Regions from separate parts of the Cryobacterium sp. Hz9 genome, predicted to be linked through region 1. Evidence: predicted binding sites of a transcription regulator. Region 1 holds the regulator's gene; the other holds the start of a gene.
The links. Region 1 encodes HrcA, which represses chaperone genes, less so after heat shock. Its sites were predicted from a motif close to TTNGCACTCGNNNNNNNCGAGTGCNAA; they were not measured.
Positions count from the first base shown of each region.

Region 2: groES (co-chaperone GroES) is a predicted target of HrcA. The motif match lies at 2,641-2,667, and genes of this name have one in related genera.

Region 1 covers NZ_SOFC01000021.1:118,157-129,670, reverse strand. The annotation lists gene E3N85_RS10395 (ComEC/Rec2 family competence protein) at 1-729, shown strand, start outside; gene holA (DNA polymerase III subunit delta) at 798-1,853, shown strand; gene rpsT (30S ribosomal protein S20) at 2,079-2,342, opposite strand; gene E3N85_RS10380 (alpha/beta fold hydrolase) at 2,567-3,292, opposite strand; gene lepA (translation elongation factor 4) at 3,491-5,341, shown strand; gene E3N85_RS10370 (DUF1990 family protein) at 5,347-5,997, shown strand; gene hemW (radical SAM family heme chaperone HemW) at 6,050-7,273, shown strand; gene E3N85_RS10360 (DUF4870 domain-containing protein) at 7,292-7,663, opposite strand; gene E3N85_RS10355 (DUF4870 domain-containing protein) at 7,755-8,240, opposite strand; gene hrcA (heat-inducible transcriptional repressor HrcA) at 8,467-9,486, shown strand; gene dnaJ (molecular chaperone DnaJ) at 9,611-10,714, shown strand; gene E3N85_RS10340 (16S rRNA (uracil(1498)-N(3))-methyltransferase) at 10,716-11,456, shown strand; gene E3N85_RS10335 (HIT domain-containing protein) at 11,492-11,514, shown strand, end outside.
Region 2 covers NZ_SOFC01000022.1:163,881-175,394, forward strand. The annotation lists gene tsaD (tRNA (adenosine(37)-N6)-threonylcarbamoyltransferase complex transferase subunit TsaD) at 1-353, shown strand, start outside; gene E3N85_RS11865 (DUF4190 domain-containing protein) at 437-898, shown strand; gene E3N85_RS11870 (DUF4190 domain-containing protein) at 996-1,397, shown strand; gene E3N85_RS11875 (class I SAM-dependent methyltransferase) at 1,394-2,611, opposite strand; gene groES (co-chaperone GroES) at 2,738-3,034, shown strand; gene rarD (EamA family transporter RarD) at 3,136-4,080, shown strand; gene E3N85_RS11890 (hypothetical protein) at 4,141-4,854, shown strand; gene E3N85_RS11895 (ABC transporter substrate-binding protein) at 4,982-6,286, shown strand; gene E3N85_RS11900 (ABC transporter ATP-binding protein) at 6,446-7,213, opposite strand; gene E3N85_RS11905 (ABC transporter ATP-binding protein) at 7,200-8,120, opposite strand; gene E3N85_RS11910 (branched-chain amino acid ABC transporter permease) at 8,149-9,129, opposite strand; gene E3N85_RS11915 (branched-chain amino acid ABC transporter permease) at 9,138-10,403, opposite strand; gene guaB (IMP dehydrogenase) at 10,675-11,514, shown strand, end outside.

The sequences.
Region 1 (11,514 bases):
TATGGACTCGTCGACGTCGGACCCGACCCGAAGCTACTCGCCACCTGCCTCGCCACGCTCGGCATCACCCACATCAACCTGCTCCTGCTCACCCACTACGACCTCGACCACATCGGCGGGGTCGATGCCGTCATCGGGCGGGTCGACACCGCGCTGGTCGGGGTGCCAGAGAACGCCGAGGACGAACGCCTGCACGAGCGCCTCGCCGCGAGCGGTGCCACGGTTCGCCAAGCCGCGCGTGGTGATGCCGGTACGCTCGGCGGGCTGCGCTGGAAAATTCTCTGGCCCATTCGCGGCGCGACGACGATGCAGGTGGGCAACCCGGGAAGTGTCACGATCATGTTCGACGGGCGGGGCATCCGCTCGATTTTTCTCGGCGATCTCGGGCAAGAGGCGCAGGACACCCTGCGCCGGGTGTCACCGCCCGGCCGGGTCGACGTCGTGAAGGTTGCGCACCACGGTTCGGCCGACCAGAGCCCGGAACTGTACGCGGAGCTGCGGGCGCGGGTGGGGCTGATCTCGGTCGGGGTGACGAACACCTACGGTCACCCGACCGACAAGCTGCTCCGTATTCTCGCGTCTCTGGGCACGATGTCGGTGCGAACGGACCTCGAGGGTTTGGCCGTGGTCGCACCCGGAACCAACGGCACGCTCGTGCTCTGGACCGAGAAAGTCACCGACCGCGGTCCGCCAACGAGCCCAACCCCGCAGCAGACCGATGTACCGTAAGCCGCCGGGCGAGTCAGCGGTGCGGGTTAGGCTTGATTTACCCCCGCACGAGACCCAAGGAGAGCGCTTTGGCCGCACGACCCGCCACGACCGGTTCCCGGGCCGGTAAGGCTTCCCCCGCCCGCACGGCCAAGGGCACCGTTATTCCCCAGCTTGGCTGGCATCAGGTGCGCCCGGCGCCGATCGTGCTCGTCTCCGGCACCGAAACGTTCCTCGCCGAACGCGCCATTCGTCAGCTGCGCGATTTTCTCAAGCTCGAAGATCCCAGCCTCGAAATCAGCGACGTGCAGGCCGACAGCTATGCGCCCGGTGAACTGCTCACCCTCGCGAGCCCCTCCCTGTTCGGCGAGCCCCGCCTGATTCGCGTCAGCAACGTCGAGAAATGCAGCGATACCTTTCTGGCCGAGGCGCTCGATTACCTCGAAAACCCGGCCGAGGACACCTACGTCGTGCTGCGGCACGGCGGGGGGGTGCGCGGCAAGAAACTACTCGACACGATCCGCAGCGGACTCGGCGGCGGCATCGAAATCGTCTGCACCGAACTCAAAAAAGACACCGAGAAGTACGAATTTGCCGCCAACGAGTTCAAGGTGGCCGGCAAACGCGTCACGGCGAGTGCCCTGCGTCAGCTCGTCGCCGCGTTCTCCGACGACCTCGCCGAACTCTCCGCCGCCTGCCAACAACTCATCGCGGATGCAACGAGCGAGGTCACCGAGACCACGGTCGACCGCTACTACGGCGGCCGGGTCGAGACCAACGCGTTCAAGGTCGCCGATTGGGCCATCGCCGGCCGCAACGGCGAGGCGCTCATCACCCTCCGGCACGCGCTCACCTCCGGCGCCGACCCGGTGCCGATCGTCGCGGCCTTCGCGATGAAGATTCGCACCATGGCGAAGGTATTCGGGGCCCGCGGTGGCTCCGCCCAGCTCGGCGCCCAATTCGGACTGGCCCCCTGGCAGGTTGAACGCGCGCAAAAAGACCTCCGCGGCTGGAGCGACGAAGGTCTCGCCCGCTGCATCCTGGTGCTCGCCGAAACGGATGCGGCGGTGAAGGGTGCCGGCCGCGACCCGGTCTTCGCGCTTGAGCGCCTGATCGGCGTCATCGCCCGCCGCGGCGAAGAGTAGCGCGTTCCGGAAGGTCCAGTAGCGCGTTCCAGAAGGTCAGAGAGAGCCGGCCGCCGTGACCTGATGGTGGATCGGTTCAGGGCGAGCCATGCGCGGCTATGAACTCGGGTTACCGCCAAACAAGAAAACCCCCGCCGGGAGGGCGAGGGTTTCTGTGCAACGAGGGAGCAGCATCCGCGCTCTCGAGCCGATGCGATCACACCCGTCGGGTGCAGCGAGTGTCGATCAGACGAGGGCGGAAACGGCCTTCGCGATGGCCGACTTCTTGTTCGCAGCCTGGTTCTGGTGGATGACACCCTTGCTGACGGCCTTGTCGAGCTTCTTGGACGCAAAGGCGAGACCGACGACGGCCTTGTCCTTGTCGCCAGCGGCAATTGCGGTACGAGTCGCGCGGATTGCGGACTTGAACTCGCTCTTGACAGCCTTGTTGCGCTCCTGGGCCTTCTTGTTGGTGCCAATTCGCTTGATCTGCGACTTGATATTTGCCACGTTTTTTACGCTTTCGTTAGATTCTGGTACGGACAGCCGCTCAGCGGTAGAGGGCGCTTCTGCGGCGAAAATCGTGCGGGGTGGGACCCGACACGCAAGCCAACCACTAACGCTACCAGCAAGTGCCTTCATCCCGAAACCGGCCCCGCCCGGGTCGCGGATGCCCAGAGGCCGATAGTCGCAGGCTTCCGACCCGAAAATGGACACCGCATCGGATGCTGTGGTCAGGCGGCGGACACCTGGCCGGCGACCCGCAACAGAATCGTCGTGAAGCGCTCCGGCTGGGCCAGGCTTGACAGGTGCGTCGCACCCGGAACCACGACGACCTCCCCGTTGCGGCATGCGGCCAGAAAACGCCTCTCGTTCAGCCGAAAGTGATCGAGGGCGCCGTTGACCAACCAGATCGGCCCCGGGTACGCCGCGAGGCTGGCCAGGGGGGTCAGCGTGGAGGTCGCGCGCAATCCGGCATCCATCACGTCGAGCGCGGCGCCGCCCGCGAGTACGTCGCGCGCCCCGGCGGGCGGCAGTAATCGGCGGGCCATGGTTTCGTGCAGCCACAAGCCGCGATCGGGCAGTCGGTGAATCATCCGGGCAAGCACGCGGTACCCCTCGAGCAGCACACCCTTCGGTACTGCGCTGCAGCCAGCGGCGACGAGTCCGGCCACCCGATCGGGGTGCTGGGCGGCATACGCCATCGCGTAGTAACCGCCGAGCGAGAGTCCCACGAGCAGAACTCGACCACCGAGGTGCGCGACCCCGTCATCGATGGCGGCGAGCGCCGCCGGTACCGTGAACGACTCGCCCATCCGTTTCCCGTGGCCCGGCAGATCAATTGCGAGCACCGGGTACCCGGCGGCACGCAGCGTCTGCTCTTGATGACGCCACATCGTCGCCGAAGCCCGAATCCCGTGCACGAGCAGAACCGGCACACGCGCCTCGGGAATCTTCATGCCCGTGAGCCTAGCCAGCCGCCGCGCGAGGTGGCTGGACGCGCCCGTTGCGCAAGTCGCCGGGCATGGACGGCGCGGGACTACGGCGGGCTCAGCCGTCCTGCGATACCACCACGCACGCGTCCCCGAGCTTCCTGCGAGCCCGGCGCAGCTCTCGGAGACCGGTAACCGCACCGAGCATGGAATAATGGACGAACTATGTCACCGAGAGCCCTTCACGCGCTGGAACCGGCCGCCACGGCCCCCGAGTTCATCCGAAACTTTTGCATCATTGCCCACATCGACCACGGCAAGTCGACGCTCGCCGACCGGATGCTGCAGATCACCGGCGTCGTCGACGAACGTTCCATGCGCGCCCAGTACCTGGACCGCATGGACATCGAGCGTGAACGCGGCATCACCATCAAGAGCCAGGCCGTGCGTATGCCGTGGGAGATGGACGGCGTCACCTACGCGCTGAACATGATCGACACCCCCGGCCACGTCGACTTCACCTACGAGGTCTCCCGCAGCCTCGCCGCCTGCGAGGGCGCCATCCTGCTGGTCGACGCGGCCCAGGGCATCGAAGCCCAGACCCTCGCCAACCTCTACCTCGCCCTCGAAAACGATCTCACGATCATCCCGGTGCTCAATAAGATCGACCTGCCGGCCGCCGACCCCGACAAGTACGCCCGCGAACTCGCGAGCCTCATCGGTGGACGCCCCGAAGACGTGCTGCGCGTCTCCGGCAAGACCGGTGCCGGTGTGGAGGAACTGCTCAACCTCGCCACCACGATGATTCCCGCGCCGCAGGGCAACCCGGATGCCGCGGCCCGCGCCATGATCTTCGACTCGGTCTATGACAGCTACCGCGGCGTCGTCACCTACGTGCGCATGATCGATGGTCACCTCAAGGCCCACGAAAAAATCCAGATGATGTCGACCAGGGCAACCCATGAGATCCTCGAGATCGGCGTCATCTCGCCCGAACCGATCGAAAGCAAGGGGCTCAAGGTCGGCGAGGTCGGCTACCTGATCACCGGCGTGAAAGACGTGCGCCAGTCCAAGGTCGGCGATACCATCACGACCGCCCTGCGCCCGGCGACCGACGCGCTGCCCGGCTACAACGAACCGCAGCCCATGGTCTTCTCCGGGCTGTACCCCATCGACGGCAGCGACTACCCGGCGCTGCGCGAAGCGCTCGACAAACTCAAGCTGTCCGACGCCAGTCTCGGGTACGAGCCGGAGACCTCCGTCGCTCTCGGTTTCGGCTTTCGCTGTGGCTTTCTCGGCCTGCTCCACCTCGAGATCATCACCGAACGCCTCGAACGCGAGTTCAACATCGACCTCATCACGACCGCGCCGAGCGTGCCATACGAGGTCACCACCGACGACAAGCGCACCATCACGGTGACCAACCCGAGCGAGTACCCCACCGGTAAAATCGCCAAGGTCCTCGAACCCATGGTCAAGGCCGCCATCCTCGCGCCGAAAGACTACGTCGGCGTCATCATGGAGCTCTGCCAGAGCCGCCGCGGCACGCTGCTCGGCATGGAATACCTCGGCGAAGACCGCGTGGAGATTCGCTACACGATGCCGCTAGGCGAGATCGTGTTCGACTTCTTCGACATGCTCAAGGGCCGCACCGCCGGGTACGCCTCGCTCGACTACGAACCCTCCGGCGAGCAGGAGGCCGACCTGGTCAAGGTCGACATCTTGTTGCAGGGCGAACAGGTCGACGCGTTTTCTGCCATCGTGCACCGGGACAAGGCCTATGCCTACGGCGCTCTCATGACCGGGCGCCTGCGCAAACTGATTCCGCGCCAGCAGTTCGAGGTGCCCATTCAGGCCGCGATCGGCGCCCACATCATCGCCAGGGAGAGCATCTCGGCGATGCGTAAAGACGTGCTCGCCAAATGCTACGGCGGTGACATCTCGCGCAAGCGTAAGCTGCTCGAGAAGCAGAAAGAAGGTAAGAAGCGCATGAAGATGGTCGGCCGGGTCGAGGTGCCACAGGAGGCCTTCATCGCAGCGCTGTCGGGGGACATCGAGACGAAAGACAAGAAGTAAAGCGGATGCGCAGATCCACCTTCACCGACGCCGCCGTCAGCTATGCCGCCATCGGCGGCACGCTCGCTCCCGACCTGATGAGCTATCCGCCCAAGGGCTACCGGCCGATGGAACAGAGCGTGAAGCTCGGCAGTTCCCACGAACGGTTTGAAGCCGCGACCAAATTGCTGATGACGTGGGGAATCCAGCGCGGCAGCGGCATGGAGGTGACCGATCTTGAAAACGGTACCGGCGTGCAGTACACCCCGGTCACCTTTCAATCCGACGGCACCCCGGCAGTCAAGCAGCAACATCCGGTCAACGAAGCCACCTTCGCTGACGACGGCACGCCGTATATCGCCAACGGCATGACAGCGACGCTGAAAATGAAGGTCTGGCTGCTGCGCGTGACCGCGCCGGTACGCGTCGTCTACGTGATCGACGAGGTCGCCCGCATCGGATTCGCCTACGGCACCATGGCCGGCCACCCGGAAAGCGGCGAAGAATCCTTCATCGTCGAACACCGCGAGGATGACTCGGTCTGGCTGACGATTCGCTCGTTCTCACGGGCCAGCACCTGGTATTACCGCTTGGCCTGGCCGGTACTGCGCTTTCAGCAGGCCAAGTTCACCAGGCTGTACCTGCGGGCCCTGCACCCCGTTGGTGCCATCAACTAGCGGCGCGATCCGCCACTGATCAACAATTTTTCAACGTACTGGAGCATTTCCCATGGCCGGACCCCACCCCGTCGGCGACCCAGCACCCGACGACGGCCTCCTGCCGGCCTCAGCGGCCGTTGACGCTGGCGAACGCGATTTCGGCGTCTACCTGCACGTCCCGTTCTGTCGGGTGCGTTGCGGTTACTGCGACTTCAACACCTATACCGCAACCGAGCTGCGCGGCGTCAAACAGAGCGATTACGCCAGCCAGGCCGTGCTCGAGGTCGAGGCGGCCGCGCGCATCCTCACCGCGTCGGGCGTGCCCGATCGCCCTGTGTCGACGGTGTTCTTCGGGGGCGGCACTCCGACGCTGCTGCCGGTCACCGACCTGACCCGCATGCTCGGGGCCGTGCGAGAGCAGTGGGGCTTGCAAGACGGCGCCGAGGTGACCACCGAGGCGAATCCCGACTCGGTCGACGCCGCCTACCTCGGTGCCCTCGCGGCGGGAGGATTCACCCGGGTGTCGTTCGGCATGCAGTCCGCGGTGCCGCACGTGCTCGCGACGCTCGAACGCACCCACGATCCCGAGCGGGTACCGCTCGTCGTGGAGTGGGCCCGCGCCGCCGGGCTCGACGTGAGCCTCGACCTCATCTACGGGACGCCGGGGGAGTCCCTCGCAAACTGGCACACGAGCCTCGAGCAGGCCCTCAGCCTGCACCCCGACCACCTGAGTGCGTATTCGCTCATCGTCGAAGACGGCACCAAGCTGGCCCGGCAGATTCGCCGCGGCGAGATCGCGCCGACCGACGACGATCAGCAGGCCGATTTCTACGAGCTGGCCGACGAACTCCTCGCCGCCGCCGGGTACCACTGGTACGAGGTCAGCAACTGGGCCGCGAGTGACGCGCACCGTTCGCGACACAACCTCGCCTACTGGACCGGCCAGGATTGGTGGGGCGTCGGCCCCGGCGCACACAGCCATGTCGGCGGCGTGCGGTGGTGGAACGTCAAGCATCCGGCCGCGTACGCCGAACGGATGCTCGGCGGCCTGTCGCCGGCGGCCGGCCGTGAGACGCTCGACGCGCCGACCCTCGAACTCGAGCGTATTCTGCTGCAGAGCCGCATCCGCACCGGCATACCGGTGGCGTCACTGTCGCCGGCGGGCCGCATCGAGGTTGCCGGGCTCATCGCCGACGAGCTCATCAATGCGAAAGCCGCCCTCGCCGGATCCATCGAACTGACCCTGCGCGGACGGCTGCTGGCCGACGCCGTGGTGCGGCGCCTGAGTGACTAGTGCTCGGGCGACCGGTGCTCAGCTGACGAACTTGATCGTCAGCGGGTAGCTGTAGCCCTGGCCACGGTTGGCGGCCAGGGCCGCCAGAATCATGAATACGAGAGCGATGATGGCCAACGGTAGGTACAGAATGCCACCGAAGCCGATCGTGACGATAGTGATGGGAACCAGAACGGCCGCGTAGATGTAGAGCGAGATTTGAAAGTTCAGCGCGGTCGCGGTGTGCGCGCGAATGAACGGGCCACGGTCACGCAGCACGAGGTAGCCGATCAACGCCGGCAGAAAGCTGAAGATGATGCCGCCGACGTGGATCAGTGTCGCCCACAATTTCTCGTCGGCGGGGCTCATCGGGGTGGCGGACGTTGACTGGTACGGGTTCTGCTCAGACATGGGGGCCTCCTGGTGTACGGCCGGTCACTGGCACGGCAGTGCCAGTGACCTCCAGACTAATCGTCCCGGGTTGCAGTGACCTGCGTGCTGGCTACTTGATCAGACGAAGGGCGAACGGGTACCGATAGTTCTGCCCATCCTTGGCCTTCAGGAAGCCCATGATCGAAAAGATCACACCCGCCACCCAGAGCAGCCAGGACAGACTGACCAACATCCCGCCGATTCCGAAAGTAACGATCGCGAGAATAAGCGAGATCACATTGATCGCCACATAACCGATCAGCAAGGTGATCTGAAAATTGAGCGCCTCTTTTGCTTCGGTGTTGGTGAAGCGCCCGCGATCCTTGAACACCAGCCAAATGATCAGGGACGGCAGAAAGCTCAAAATACCGCCGAGGTGCGCCAGGGAGGCCCACTGTCGGTCATCGGCCTCCGAGAGGGGGGCCGCGACCACCGGGTTGGCGTACGGGCTGCCGGCGGGTTGCCCCGTCCCTGGCTGTTGGCCGTTCGCCGGCTGGCCGACATTCGGCTCACGGTAGTTCGGCTCACCGGGTGCTTGCGCCTGTGGATCGGTCATAATCATGCCTTTCGCTCAAAATGGTGGAGCGTATAGCGACAATTAAACGCTTGCATCGCGATACTGGCAATGGGCGTTCACAGTCGGCCGCGATAGTATTGGCAGTCAGCGGATGCGAGTGCCAACGACGCACCGGCAAACCTGCGTTCGAGCGTGCCCACCGGCGCGCCAGGGGAGCGGCATCCGCTCGACCATAGCTGTACCGGAGAATCAGGAAGGCGGCGCAATGGTTTCCGACCGTGGCCTCGATGTGTTGCGCGTCATCGTGCAGGACTACGTCGCCTCTCGCGAACCCGTCGGCTCCAAATCCATCGTCGACCGGCACTCCTTCGGCGTCTCCGCCGCCACTATTCGCAACGACATGGCCCTGCTCGAAGAGGAAGAGCTGATTGCGGCGCCGCACACCTCGTCTGGGCGCATTCCCACCGACAAGGGATACCGCGTTTTCGTCGATCACCTCGCCGACCTGCGCCCGCTCACTCCCGCCCAGCGTCAGGCGATCGAAACTTTTCTCGGCCATTCCGCCGATCTCGACGAGGTGCTCGTGCGCAGCGTGCGACTGCTTTCGCAGCTCACCCATCAGGTCGCGCTCGTGCAGTACCCGTCGCTGTCGCGCGCCAAGGTGCGCCACATCGAGTTCGTGCCGCTGACCGAGACACGCATTCTGTCGGTGCTGATCACCGACTCCGGCGGGGTGGAACAGCGGGTGATCGACCTGCCCCGTGCGCTCGATGAGCAGACGCTCGGCGAGGTGCGCGCCCGCCTCAATGTGGCGGTTGTGGGGCTCGGCATGGCCGAGGCATCCGTGGCCCTCGCCGCAATCGTCTGGCCGGGCTCGCCCGCGCTGCAGCCGATTGTCGACCTGGTCATGAGTACCCTCGCCGAACAGGTCGGCGCCAACCGCCAGGACAAACTCGTCATGGCCGGAGCTGCGAACCTGGTGCGCACGGAAGAGGATTTCTCGGGCAGCATCTACCCGGTACTCGAAGCCATCGAAGAGCAGGTAGTACTGCTGCGCCTGTTCGGCGAGATGGAAACCGACCAGCACGGCGTCTCGGTGAGCATCGGCCGCGAGAACGCGGCGTTTGGACTGCCCGAGGCGAGCGTGCTGACCAGCGGATACACCGCCAACGGCAACCTGGCCCGGCTCGGCGTGCTCGGACCAACCCGCATGGACTATTCCAACAACATGGCGGCCGTGCGCGCCGTCGCCCGCTACCTCTCCCGCCTGCTGGGCGAGACCTAAACCTGTTGCCGCTTCTCCCGCCTGCTGGGCGAGACCTAAACCTGTTGCCGCCTCCGCGGTAGAGACCTCATCATCAGATCAATCATCAGAACCAGAATCATCAAAAACTCAAGGAGAGCCACCTTTGGCTGACCACTACGAAGCGCTCGGCGTTGGCCGCGACGCGACCACCGACGAAATCAAGAAGGCATACCGCCGCCTGGCTCGCGAACTGCACCCCGATGTGAACCCCGGCGCCGAAGCGTCGGAACGGTTCAAGAGCATCACCCACGCCTACGACGTGCTGAGCGACGCCAAACAGCGCCAGAAGTACGACCAGGGTGGCCAGAACGGCGGCTTCTCCGAGCAGAACTTCGGCAATTTCGGTGACATCTTCGAAACGTTCTTCGGTGGCGGTGGAGGTAGCACCCGCGGCCCGCGCTCACGCCGCGAACGCGGCCAGGACGCACTGCTCCGGGTGGAGCTCGACCTCGACGAGGTCATCTTCGGCACGCACCGCGACCTTGAGGTCGACACCGCGATCGTCTGCGACACCTGCAAGGGCTCCTGCTGTGCACCCGGCACCTCGCCGGTCACCTGTGATATCTGCCACGGCACCGGGAGCATCCAGCGCGCCGTGCGCTCGCTGCTCGGCAACGTCATGACGTCGAGCCCGTGCGGTTCCTGCCGCGGCTTCGGCACCATCATCGCGACGCCGTGCATGACCTGCTCTGGCCAGGGCCGCGTGCGCGCCCGCCGCACGGTTCCGGTCGACATTCCCGCCGGCGTAGACACCGGCCTGCGGCTGCAGATGCCCGGCAGCGGCGAGGCGGGCCCGGCCGCCGGCCCCAACGGCGACCTGTACCTCGAGATGAAGGTGCGCCACCACGACGTGTTCAGCCGCGACGGCGACGACCTGATGTGCTCCCTCGACGTGCCCATGACCAGCGCTATCCTCGGCACGAGCGTCACCGTGAAGGCCCTCGACGGCGACATCGAAGTGGAGATCCGCCCCGGCGCGCAAAGTTCCGAGGTCCTCACGATCAGGGACCGCGGCATCACCAAGCTGCGCGGCAGCGGTCGTGGCGACCTCAAGATCGGCATTCACGTGGTCACTCCGAGCAAACTCGACCATAAGGAACGCGACCTGATCGAACAGTTCGCCGCCCGCTATACGACCGCCGCGCCCACCCTGAGCCAGTACCAGCAGGGACTGTTCGCCAAACTGCGCGACCGGTTCCTCGGCTAACGTGGCCCATTTCTACCTGCAGGAAACGCTCCGGACGGCCGAGTGTCGTCCGGGGCAGGTCGTGGTCGTTGACGGTGCCGAGGCGCGCCACGCGGTCACGGTCAGCCGGGTTCGTCCCGGGGACCGGCTCCGCCTGGGAAATGGGGCCGGGCTGCTCCTGGAAGGTACGGTGCTGTCGGCAGAGGCCGCGGTGTTGACCGTGCGCGTCGATGACGCGAGCGAGGCGGCGGCGGCAACGCCGCGCATCCGCCTGGTGCAGGCCCTCGCCAAGGGTGACCGTGACGAGCTGGCCATTCAGGCCGCCACCGAACTCGGCGTTGACGGCGTCATCCCCTGGACTGCCGCGCGCTCCATCACCCGGTGGGAGGGCCCCAAGATCGCCAAGGGTCACGAACGCTGGAGCAGCATCGTGCGTGAGGCCAGCAAGCAGTCGATTCGGGCCTGGCTGCCCGACGTCGCCCCTCTCGCCAGCACGAAGCAACTGGCCGTGCTGGCCGCCGCCACCCGGATGCTGCTGCTCGACCCGACCGCGACCGGTCGCCTCACCGAGGTGGCCGCGCCCACCGACGACCGCGACATTCTGCTCGTCGTCGGCCCAGAGGGTGGAATCTCCCCGGCCGAACTGTTGCTGCTCGAGCGCGCCGGCGCGAGATCAGTGCGCCTCGGCGACACCGTGCTGCGCACGTCGACCGCCGGACCGGCCGCCCTCGCAATTCTCAATGCGACCCTGGGCCGTTGGTAGTGCGTGCCGCTGGTAGCGCCGCTTAAGATAGAGGCATGTCTTCAACCAGCGGCCAGCC
Region 2 (11,514 bases), on a different contig from region 1:
AACAGCGGCAGGATGCCGGTGAACCGGTGCCGATCAGCGATGTCGCGGCGAGTTTTCGGGAGGCGGTCGTCGACATTCTGCTCCGCAAAGCCCTCGCGGCGTGCGCCGATTACGGCGTGCCGCGCCTGCTGCTCGGCGGCGGCGTCATCGCCAACGCCCGGCTGCGCGCAGTGGCCACCGCCCGAACGGATGCTGCCGGCGTCGTCCTGCGCATTCCGCCCCTCTCGCTCTGCACCGACAACGGTGCCATGATCGCCGCGCTCGGCGCGCAGCTCATCATGGCCGGGCACGAGCCCTCGACGCTAGAATTCGGCGCCGATTCCACCCTGCCGGTCGGTCAGATTCAGGTCTGATCTGCCGTTAAAGTCTGCGTAGCGCAGGCTCAGGCGATATTCTGGCCTGCGACCACGGAACGAAAATATTAAGGAGATCGCAGATGTCTGACCCCACCCAGCCCCCCGTCGACCCGACAAACTCGAAGCCTGCCGACTCCGGCGCGCCGCCGGCCACCCCGGCCGGCCCCGCCTACCCGGACTACCCGGCGTCGGCCACCCCGGCCGCTCCCGCCTATGACCAGGCCTATGGCCAGGCTCCGGCTTACGGCCAGCCGCCCGCGTACGGTCAGAACCCCTATGGGCAGCAGAACCCACAGGACAAGTTCAACGTCCTGTCGATCATCTCGCTCGTGACCTCGATTCTCGGCATTTCGCTCGTCGGCGTGATTACCGGACACATCGGCATGAGCCAGATCAAGAAGACCGGCGAAAAGGGCCGCGGCCTCGCTCTTGGGGGGCTGGTCGTCGGCTACCTCGGCCTGGCCCTCGGTCTCATCGCCGCCATCATTTTCATCGCCGTGTTCATCGGCGCCGCCACCACCGGATCGAACTACTACAACTAGCCACGCACCGGGCGGCCCGTGCGCGGCCGCCCGAATGGGACCGGCCGACGGATTGTGACCGATGCCGGACCGTCCAGCTCGCGGCCAGAGGATAGCCATGACTACACCACACCAGGACGCTGACACCACGGCGCATCTGGACTATACCCGCGCGCCCGCGCCTCCCGGCAGCCAGCTGGACTGGGCGTCGACGATCACCGCTCCCACCGAGTTCGTGCCATACGCCTACACCGAGGCGGAGGTGCAGCGCATCACCGGCCGTCGCCACCTCGCGGTCGCCTCCGTGATCTGCGGTCTGATCGGCCTCATCCTCGGCGTGATCGGTGTGTTCGGCCTGCCGCTCGCGCTCGTTGCGATCACCCTCGCGCTGATCGCGCGCACCACCGAGAACCGGGCACGCACCCTCTGGCGCAGCGGACTCGTGAGCGGAATCGCTGGCGTTCTCCTCGCGGCCGGCTGGGTGGTCTACATCAGCCAGACCGTGCTGCCACTGCTCTAGCCCTCCAGCGAGCGCACGCGCTCCACCAGCAGCGCCACGCGGTGTCCGGCCACCCGCGTCAAAATCAGCGTCGCCGACTCCGGCCCCTTGAGCTTCAACCGGGTGCGCAGCGTCGCCGGGTCGACATCAACGCCGCGCTTCTTGATTTCGAGCGTGCCGATGCGGCGCTCCAGCAGCGCGAGTCGCAGCTTCTTCTCGTCAAACGGGAGCGTCTCGAGTACGCGGAACGCGCTCGCGAACGGCGTCGGCGTGAGCGTGTCGTTGGTCAGATAGGCGATGCCCTCGCTCAGCATGCGAGCATCTAGCGAGCGGGCCAGATCGCCGATCAGGCGCGCTCGAATCACCGCGCCGTCTGGTTCGTACACGTAATTGCCGAGTTCGCCCCCCGGGGCGTCTTCGCTGTCGGCGGGTGCTGTCATTTCCTGAACGCCCCCCGCTGTCAGCAGCAGTGCCGAACGACGGATGCCGGACCGCGCGAGAGCGCCAAACCACAGCCCCATCTCCACCAGCTGCCCATCGACCGACACCCACTGGGCCTCGGCATCGACGGGAATCTGGTCGCGATCGTGTCCGGGGCCGAGCTTCATGCCGAGCGGCAGCGTCGTCGCAAGCAGGTAGGCGAAGTCGAGCGAGGGGGAGTAGTCCTCGGAGCGAGTCAGTCGGGTCGTATTGCTGTGCCCGCTTGTGCGGCGGGCCGGGTCGAGCCAGACCGCGTCAAAATCGCTCAGGTCGACCGTTTCGGCGTCGGCCTGCAACGCCGACGCGTTGGAAAACGGAGCCAGATTGAAGCTCGCCACGGTCGCCGTCACCTCGTCGGCGTCGACGGCGACAACCGGCAGGTCCATCGCAGCGAAGGCCATGGCATCGCCGCCGATCCCGCAGCCGAGGTCGGCGACCCGCGGTGGTCGGCCGAGGGCGGCCCCAAGACCCGCGAACCGGCCGGCGTGCAGCGCGGCGACGCGCAACCGGGTTGCCTGTTCCAGGCCGGCGTCGGTGAACAGCATCCGCTCTGCAAATTCGCCGAACTTGGCCGAGGCCTTCGCCCGCAACCGTGACTGGCTCAGTACGGCCGACACCAGGCCAGGAGCGTGCCCGGCCTTGCGCAGCTCGCTCACGAGCTTGAGCACATCTCCGCTGCTGTCGTAGGGCGGCAGGGAGTCCAGCAGCCGCAAACTCGCGGGAGAAAGCAGCTCTACGAGTTCGGTTCGATCCATGCTGCAACGCTACCAAAATGGCCCCCCTTCTGGCACTCACGTTGCGTGAGTGCCAGAAGCCCCCTAAACTTCACTTGGCACTCTCGCTGTGAGTCTGCTAACCCAAATCTTAGAAAGAGGTCAACCGTGTCGGTCTCCATCAAGCCGCTCGAGGATCGCATCGTCATCAAGCAGGTCGATGCCGAGCAGACCACCGCATCAGGTCTGGTCATTCCTGACACCGCGAAGGAAAAGCCCCAGGAGGGCGAAGTTGTTGCTGTCGGCCCCGGCCGTATTGACGACAACGGCAACCGCGTCCCTCTCGACATCGCCGTCGGCGACAAGGTCATCTACTCCAAGTACGGCGGAACCGAGGTCAAGTTCGGTGGCGATGACCTGCTGGTTCTCTCCGCGCGCGACGTGCTCGCCGTGGTCGTTCGCTAAGTAGGTTCTTCACTACCTAGTCTTTAGACTGAAACTCCCGGATGGCACCGCCATCCGGGAGTTTTTGTTTGCGCATGTTCTGTTCCGCAGGAGAAAACACTATGACTGATGCCGCCGTACCAGCCGAAATGGCGGCCCGGTCCACCCACCGTACCGGCCTCATCTTCGGCGGCTTCGCCTACGGCCTCTGGGGTGTGCTGCCCCTGTACTTTCTGCTTCTTGCCCCGTCGGGCGCTTTTGAGATCGTGGCCTGGCGGGTGCTGTTCTCCCTCGTCTTCTGCGCCCTGATCATCACCCTCACCCGCACCTGGGCCGTACTGGGGCGGGCGCTTCGCCAGCCGCGCCTGGTCTGGATCATGGGACTGGCCGGGGTCTTCATCTTCATCAACTGGCAGACCTACGTGATCGCCGCGACCACGGGTCACGTTGTCGAAGCGTCCCTCGGCTACTTCATCAACCCGATCGTCACGGTGTTGCTGGGCGTCTTCGTGCTGCATGAACGTCTGCGCCGGCTGCAATGGGTGGCCATCGGCATCAGCTTTCTGGCCGTGGTGGTACTCGCCGTGGGTTACGGGTCGCTCCCGTGGATCTCCCTCATCCTCGCGTTCTCCTTCGGATTCTACGGACTGATCAAAAAACGGGTCGGGCACAGCGTCGACGCAGTCACCGGCCTCACCCTCGAAACAGCCTGGCTGGCCCCCGTCGCCGTCGTGCAACTCGTCGTCGTGTCGGGAATGTCCGGCCTCACCTTCGGCACCGTTTCGCCTTGGCACACCGCGGGCCTGCTCGCGGCCGGTGTCATCACAGCGGTTCCGTTGCTGCTCTTTGCGGCCGCCGCACGACGGTTACCGCTCACGGTGCTCGGACTCATTCAGTTCGTTGCCCCCGTCATGCAGTTTCTCGTGGGTGTGTTTATTCTGAATGAGGCGATGCCGGTGGAACGCTTTGCGGGGTTTGGTCTGGTCTGGGTTGCGCTGATCCTCTTGACGGTCGACATGGTCGTTTCGGGTAGTGCTCCGCGTCGAGGGTCCCTCGAACCGGCCTGACCAGCCGATACGCTGGTTCGACAGCTCGCACTCGCGGCGATACAGCTCCAAAGGACTCAGATGCTCCGTCGCACGCTCCTCGCCGTCGTACTGCTCGGCGCAGTGACCCTCGCCGGATGTACGGCTGCGCCGGTCGCCGCGCCGCTCGCTGCCCCGGTCGCTGTCCCGGTCGCTGGTCCGGCTCCGACCGGCGACGGAACCCTGAGCATCGGCACGCTGTTTCCGATGACGGGGGTCAACGCCGCAAGCGGTGCCGCCCAAGTGGCGGGCGCGGAAGTCGCGCTACGCGACATCCTGGCCGGCCAGGCCGCGCCATTCCAGCCCGTGCAGCTCATTCACCGCAACTCGGTCGCCGATCTTGCCGCTGCCTACGCCGATCTCGTGGCGCGCGGCGTCGACCTGGTGCTGTGGGACGCAACGACAGCGCTGCCAACGGATGCTGAAGGTTCCGTTGGCAACGCCGCCATCGTGGCCCTGAGTGATTTCGCCAACGGCGGTACACCGCTCGCCGCCGACGAAGCGTTCACAGCCCGCCTGACGACCGCTGACCCGGGAATCGCCGCAACAGCCGGCGGTGCTGAAGCCTACGACGGGGTGGTGACGGCTGCCCTCGCAGCGGCCATCACCGGGGACGACGGTGGCGCCTCGATCGAAGCGGGCTGGCCCCAGGTCACTGCTGGAAGCGCCGTCTGCACCTCGTGGGGGGAGTGTGTGCTTGCCCTGGCGGAGAGGGGAAACATCGATTATCAAGGCATTACTGGCCGTCGTTCGTAACGATTTGGTCGCTTTGCGGTGTTCTCAGACGAAGAGGGAGGTTTCTGGGCCGTTGATTGCCTACTCTGACACCACGGCAGTCAACCGGCTGACCAGGCTTACCCCCTTTTTACTATCAAGGAGCAACATGAGCGTTTTCGCGAAGGCCTCGGCCTCCCGCTCAGTTCGTACCCTCGTTACCGGCGTCGCCCTCATCGGCGTAAGCGCCCTTTTGCTCACCGGCTGCAGCAACGGCGCTGCTACGGCGCCTTCAGAATCGGCAGCCCCCGCTGCGGGTACTGCTGCAGACTTCAAGACGGTCGAGGCTGGTGATCGTGATCTGTCCCTGAAGATCGGCACCATCCTCCCGCAGAGTGGTGGACTGGCCTTCCTCGGCCCGCCCGAAGAAGCCGGCGTTCAGCTCGCGGTCAACGACATCAACAAGGCCGGCCTCGGCATCAACGTGGAAGCAATCTTCCGCGACTCGGGCGATACCACGACCGACACCGCCACTGTCTCCGTGACCGACCTGCTGTCGCAGGACGTCACCGCGATCGTCGGTGCGGCCTCATCGGGTGTCTCCAAAACCGTGATCGACCAGATCACCGGTGCCGGCGTCGTGCAGTTCTCCCCGGCCAACACCTCGGACGCGTTCACCACGTACGCCGACAACGGCCTGTACTGGCGCACGGCGCCCTCCGATGTGCTGCAGGGTGAAGTGCTCGGCAACCTGATTGCTGAAGACGGCAACGCCACCCTCGGCCTGATCGTGCTGAACGACGCCTACGGAACCGGCCTGGCCAAGTACGTCGGTGACGCATTCACCGCCGGCGGCGGCGAGGTCGTCGCGACGGCGCTGTTCAACGAGGGCGACCCGAACTTCACGGCTCAAATCGCCGAGGTCACGGCTCAGGATCCCGACGCGATTGCCCTGATCACGTTCGACCAGGCCAAGGTCATCGTTCCCGACCTGGTAGCCACCGGCTTCCCGGGCGACAAGCTGTACTTCGTCGACGGAAACGTCTCCGACTACAGCGCCGACTTCGCGCCCGGTCTCATCAAAGGTGCCCAAGGCACGCTGCCCGGCCTGGACACCGCATCCCTCGGTGACTTCACCAGTCGCCTGCTCGAAATCACCCCGACGCTGACCGACTACAGCTACGCAGCCGAGTCGTACGATGCCGTCGTCCTGATCGCTCTGGCGGCCTATGCGGGCAACGACGTGTCGGGCAAGTCGATTGCGAGCTACCTGCGACAGGTCTCCGGCGGAACCGGCGACGGCACTACGGTCACCGACTTCAAGGCCGCTGCTGCAGCGTTGAAGGCCGGTGAGCAAGTCAACTATGACGGCTTCTCCGGTCCGATCACGTTCGATGAGAACGGCGACCCCACCGGTGCGACCATCGGCATCTATAAGTTCGATGCAGAAAACAAGTACGCCCGTACCAACTAGCTCCACTGCATGAGGTGAAGGGCCCCGGCTTCTGCCGGGGCCCTTTTACGTGCGTGCTGCGGGCAACCGGCATCCGCTCACGAGCCAGGGCACACATGCAGAAGCGGCGCCCGAGAATGTCCCGGACGCCGCTGTTGGCCTGTGAAGGGGGGTTGGGCGCTAATCCTGTCCCAGGGTGCCCAGATACAGGCCGATCACCTTGGGGTCGTTCAAAAGCTCACGTCCGGTGCCGGTGTAGGCGTCGCGCCCCTGGTCGAGTACGTAACCGCGGTCACAGATCTGCAGGCAGCGACGTGCGTTCTGCTCGACCATGATCGTGGTCACACCGGCCTTGTTGATCTCTTTCACGCGCAGGAAGGCTTCGTCCTGGCGCACGGGGGAGAGGCCGGCGCTCGGCTCGTCGAGCAGCAACACGTGTGGGCCCATCATGAGCGCGCGGCTCATGGCGACCATCTGGCGTTCGCCGCCCGAGAGGGACCCCGCGCGCTGGGACATGCGCTTGCCGAGCTCGGGAAAAATCTCGGTGACGAACTCGAGACGTTCCACGAGGCCCTTGGGCTTCAAAAAGATGCCCATTTCCAAGTTCTCGCGAATGGTCAGTGTGGGAAAAACGTTGTTGTTCTGCGGTACGAACCCCACGCCCTGCGCGACCAGCTTGTTCGCCTTGAGGTTGGTGATGTTGTTGCCGCGCAGCAGAATTTCGCCGTCGCGCACCTTCACCTGGCCGAAGATCGACTTGAGCAGCGTCGATTTGCCGGCGCCGTTCGGGCCGATGATGCCGATCAGTTCGCCGTCATAGGCGGTGAGCGAACAGGCGTTGAGAATGTTCACGCCGGTGACGTAGCCGGCGGTGACGTTCTTGACCTCGACGACAGCTTCCCGGGTCTCGGCCGGCGCCGGCGGGGCCAGTGGGTTAGCGTTCGTCATCGAGCAACTCCTTCATGGCTAACACGTTTTCGGCTTCGGCACCGAGGTCTTCGCCGATGTCCTCGTCGTGGTGTTGCCCGAGGTAGGCATCGATCACGGCTGGATTCTTCATGACCTCGTGCGGGTCGCCCTCGGCGACCACCTTGCCCTCGGCCATCACAATCACCCAGTCGGCAATATGGCGCACCATGTGCATGTCGTGCTCCACGAATAGAACGGTCATGCCCTGGGACTTGAGGTTCAGAATGTGGTCGAGCAACGACTGCGTCAGAGCGGGGTTGACGCCGGCCATCGGCTCATCGAGCATGACCAGGGTCGGGTCGCTCATGAGCGCCCGCGCCATTTCGAGCAGCTTGCGCTGCCCACCGGAGAGACTCGCCGCGTAGTCGTCTTTCTTGGTGTCGAGCTTGAACCGGGTGAGAAGATCCAGCGCCTTGGCCCGGTTCTCCTCTTCCTGGTTGCGCCAGAGAAAGGGCAGCAGCGCACGGAACATGTTCTCGCCGGTCTGGCCCTTGGCGCCGAGCAACATATTGTCCATGACGGTCAGCAGACCGAGCGCCTTGGTCAGCTGGAACGTACGAATCTGGCCCATGCGTGCGACCCGGTACGCCGGAACGCCAGCGAGGGAGCGGCCGTCGAAGGTCCACTTGCCGTCATCGGGCTTGTCGAAGCCGGTCAGCAGGTTGAACAGGGTCGTCTTGCCGGCGCCGTTGGGGCCGATGAGCGCTGTGATCGCGCCGCGCGGAACCTCAACGTGCTCGACGTCGACGGCGGTGAGCCCACCGAAGGTACGGCGAACGTTGTCGACGACGAGAATCGGGTCGACCTTCGCACAGCCCGGTTCAGCTTCACCGATGTGCAGGCCGGTCGATTTGATCGGCTTCTGGGAAGGGACGGGCGGCTCCAGCGGAGCCGTCGAACCCTGGGGAACAGCGTTAGCGGACAAAAGCCAACTCCTTCTTATTACCGAAGATGCCTTGCGGTCTGAAGATGACGATCAACATGATCGCCACTCCTACCAGGATGAAACGTAGCTGTCCGCCCTGGATGGCCGTCATGAACGGCAACCAGCCCGCCTCCACAGCCCGGGCGACGAAACCGGAGAAGAACGACAGGAGCACCCAGAAGATCATCGAACCGATGATCGGGCCGAGTACCGTCGCGGCACCACCGAGCAGGAGAATGGCGTAGATGAAGAAGGTCAGCGTCGTCTGATAGTTCGACGGCACGACCGCTCGCGGCAGGGCAAAGATCATGCCGGCGATGGTGCCGAGCACTCCACCGAAAACGAGTGACTGCATTTTGTAGGCGTAGACGTTCTTGCCGAGCGCGCGCACGGCGTCTTCGTCTTCCCGGATGCCTTTAATGACGCGGCCCCACGGGCTGCGCATCACCTGCCAGACCAACAAAGCCGCCAGAATCACAATCGACCAGGCAACGATGCGCAGCCAGGTGTCATAGGCGTTGTTCTCAAAGGGGCCGAACCCGTAGCTGCCCTCAGCGAGCGGGTTCAGCGCCGCGAATTCGTTCTTGTAGCCGCTCAAACCGTTGGCCGAACCGGTCACCGAGGCGAAGGTGTTCGTTGTGAACAACAACCGCACGATCTCCGCGGCCGCGATCGTCACGATGGCCAGGTAGTCCGCCCGCAGTCGCAGGGTAGGAATACCCAGGATCAACGCGAAGACAATGGACGCGCCCACGCCGACCAGGAAGGCGCCCCAGACAGGAAACCCGAAGGTCAGAATCGAGATCGCGTAGCCGTAGGCTCCGAGAGCCATGAACCCGGCCTGGCCGAAGTTGAGCAGGCCGGTGTATCCGAAGTGCACGGCGAGCCCGAGGGCGGCGAGTGCGTAGGCGGCAGTGGTCGGGCTGATCAGCTCGACGGCAGCGTTGCTAAAGATTGCTCCCCAGTCCATGTGAACCCCTAACCAATTCTCTCTTTGCGGCCCAGGATGCCTTGCGGCCGGAACAGCAGTACCAGGATCAAAATAACAAGGGCGCCGACGACCTTGAGGTCGGACGGCAGCCAGAGCGTCGAGAGCTCAACGAAGAGCCCGACGATGAGGGAGCCGACGAGGGCTCCGAAGGCCGTGCCGAGACCGCCCAGGGTTACCGCGGCGAAGACGAGAAGCAGCATCTGAAAGCCCATGTCCCAGCTGACGCCCGGGCGAAAATACGCCCAGAGCACACCGCTGAGTCCGGCGAGGGCTGCGCCCACCACCCAGACAATGCGGATTACGCCGTCGACGTCAATACCGCTCGCCGAGGCCAGGCTGGGGTTGTCGGAGACGGCACGGGTGGCCTTACCGATGCGGGTGCGCAGCAGAAAGTAGGCCACGGCGAGCAGCACGACGATGCTGATGCCCATGCTCGCGAGGTCGATCGGGGAGAGCGAGATCGGACCGAACTTCAGGTCGGTCATTCCGGCCCCGGGGAGCTGGCTCGTGCTGCCGCCAAAGAAGTACTGGTACAGGTAGCGCAGGGCGAGCGACAGGCCGATGCTCACGATCATGAGGGGGATCACTGCCACGCCCTTGCGGCGCAACGGTTTCCAGATCACCGCATCGAGGCCGTACCCCAGCACGCCGCTGAGCGCGATGGCGATCAGAATGGCGAGCCAGATCGGTAGCCCCAGGTTGATCGAGAAGACCAGAGTCATCAGGGCGCCAAAGGTGATCATCTCGGCGTGTGCGAAGTTGCTCAGGCCGGTGGTGCCGAAGATCAGCGACACCCCGATCGCCGCGAGCGCGAGCAGCAGGCCGAAGTTCAAACCGTTCACGAAGCGGTTGACGAACTGGTCGAAGAAACTAACCGTGTTGCGGGTGCCTTCACCGAGGAAGAAGTTGACCGATTTGCGGTCGGTCAAGCCGAATTCCGTATCGATAACGTTACCTCCCTTGGCGACGACGACGCCCTTCGGCAGGGTTTCCTCGTCGAGGGTGACCTCGTAGGTGCCCTTCTCGGGAACGCCGATCGCCCACTTGCCGTCGGCATCCGTCACGGTGTCGGCCTTGTAGCCGTTGCCGTCGACGGCGATGGCCACGCCGACGAGGGCTTCACCATTGAACTTCACGTTGCCCGAGAGAGTGAAGTTGTACTCAGTGCCTACCTCGTCGGCGTGCGCACTGCCCGCCGAGAAGGTGGCCATAGACAGGGCTGCGAGGAGCGTTACAAACAGAATGACGAGCATTCTTGGTACGGATCTCTGAGCCGTAAGAGTGGACTTCACGGTGCCTCCATGTTGGTGCCGACCGGCGGGTGACCGAGCGGGCGCCGGACAAGTACAGCCAACGTCGTTGGTGTTGTAAGTGCCGATTATGTCCTAAATTTTTCGAAAGTTCGCACCGGCTCACGATTCGTGGGCGGAATGTGATGAGCGCAAACACGCTTAACATTGAAGGACCCGTTAAATCATGCGATTTGTCGGACAATTTTCTGTTTTTTGCTAGGTAAGGAGTTTCATGGATCAGCCAGATCCGTTCGGATTCACCGGGCTCACCTACGACGATGTGCTGCTTCTGCCGGGGCACACGGACGTCATTCCGAGTGAGGCGGTCACCAAAAGCCGGTTGACCCGACGAATCAATGTGTCGCTGCCGCTGCTGTCCAGCGCCATGGACACCGTGACCGAGACGCGCATGGCCATCGCTATGGCCCGCGAGGGTGGTCTCGGAATTCTGCACCGCAACCTCTCGATTGGTGACCAGGCCGAGCAGGTCGACCTGGTCAAGCGCAGCGAATCCGGGATGATCACCAATCCGGTCACCACGTCGCCCGACGCCACGGTGGCCGAGGTTGATGCCCTGTGTGGCCAGTTCCGCGTCAGCGGGCTGCCCGTCATCGACGGGGAGGGCATTCTCGTGGGAATCATCACCAACCGGGACATGCGTTTCGTGCCGCACGCCAAGAAGGCGCTCACCAGGGTCAGCGAGGTCATGACCACGTCCCCGCTGATCACCGGCAAGGTCGGTATGGCACCCGAAGACGCATTGGCGATTTTCGCCAGGCACAAGATCGAAAAGCTCCCCCTGATCGACGCCAACGGAAAGCTCACCGGCCTGATCACCGTGAAGGACTTCGACAAGAGCGAGGAATACCCCCTCGCCACCAAGGACGACGGCGGACGTTTGCGCGTCGGCGCCGCCATCGGCTTCTTCGGTGACGCCTGGCAGCGCGCGGGTGCCCTGCTCGAATCGGGGGTGGACGTGCTCGTGGTCGACACCGCCAACGGCGACAGCGCCGGCGTGCTCGACATCATTCGTAGGCTGAAAACAGACAAGGCCTTCGCCGACGTCGACGTG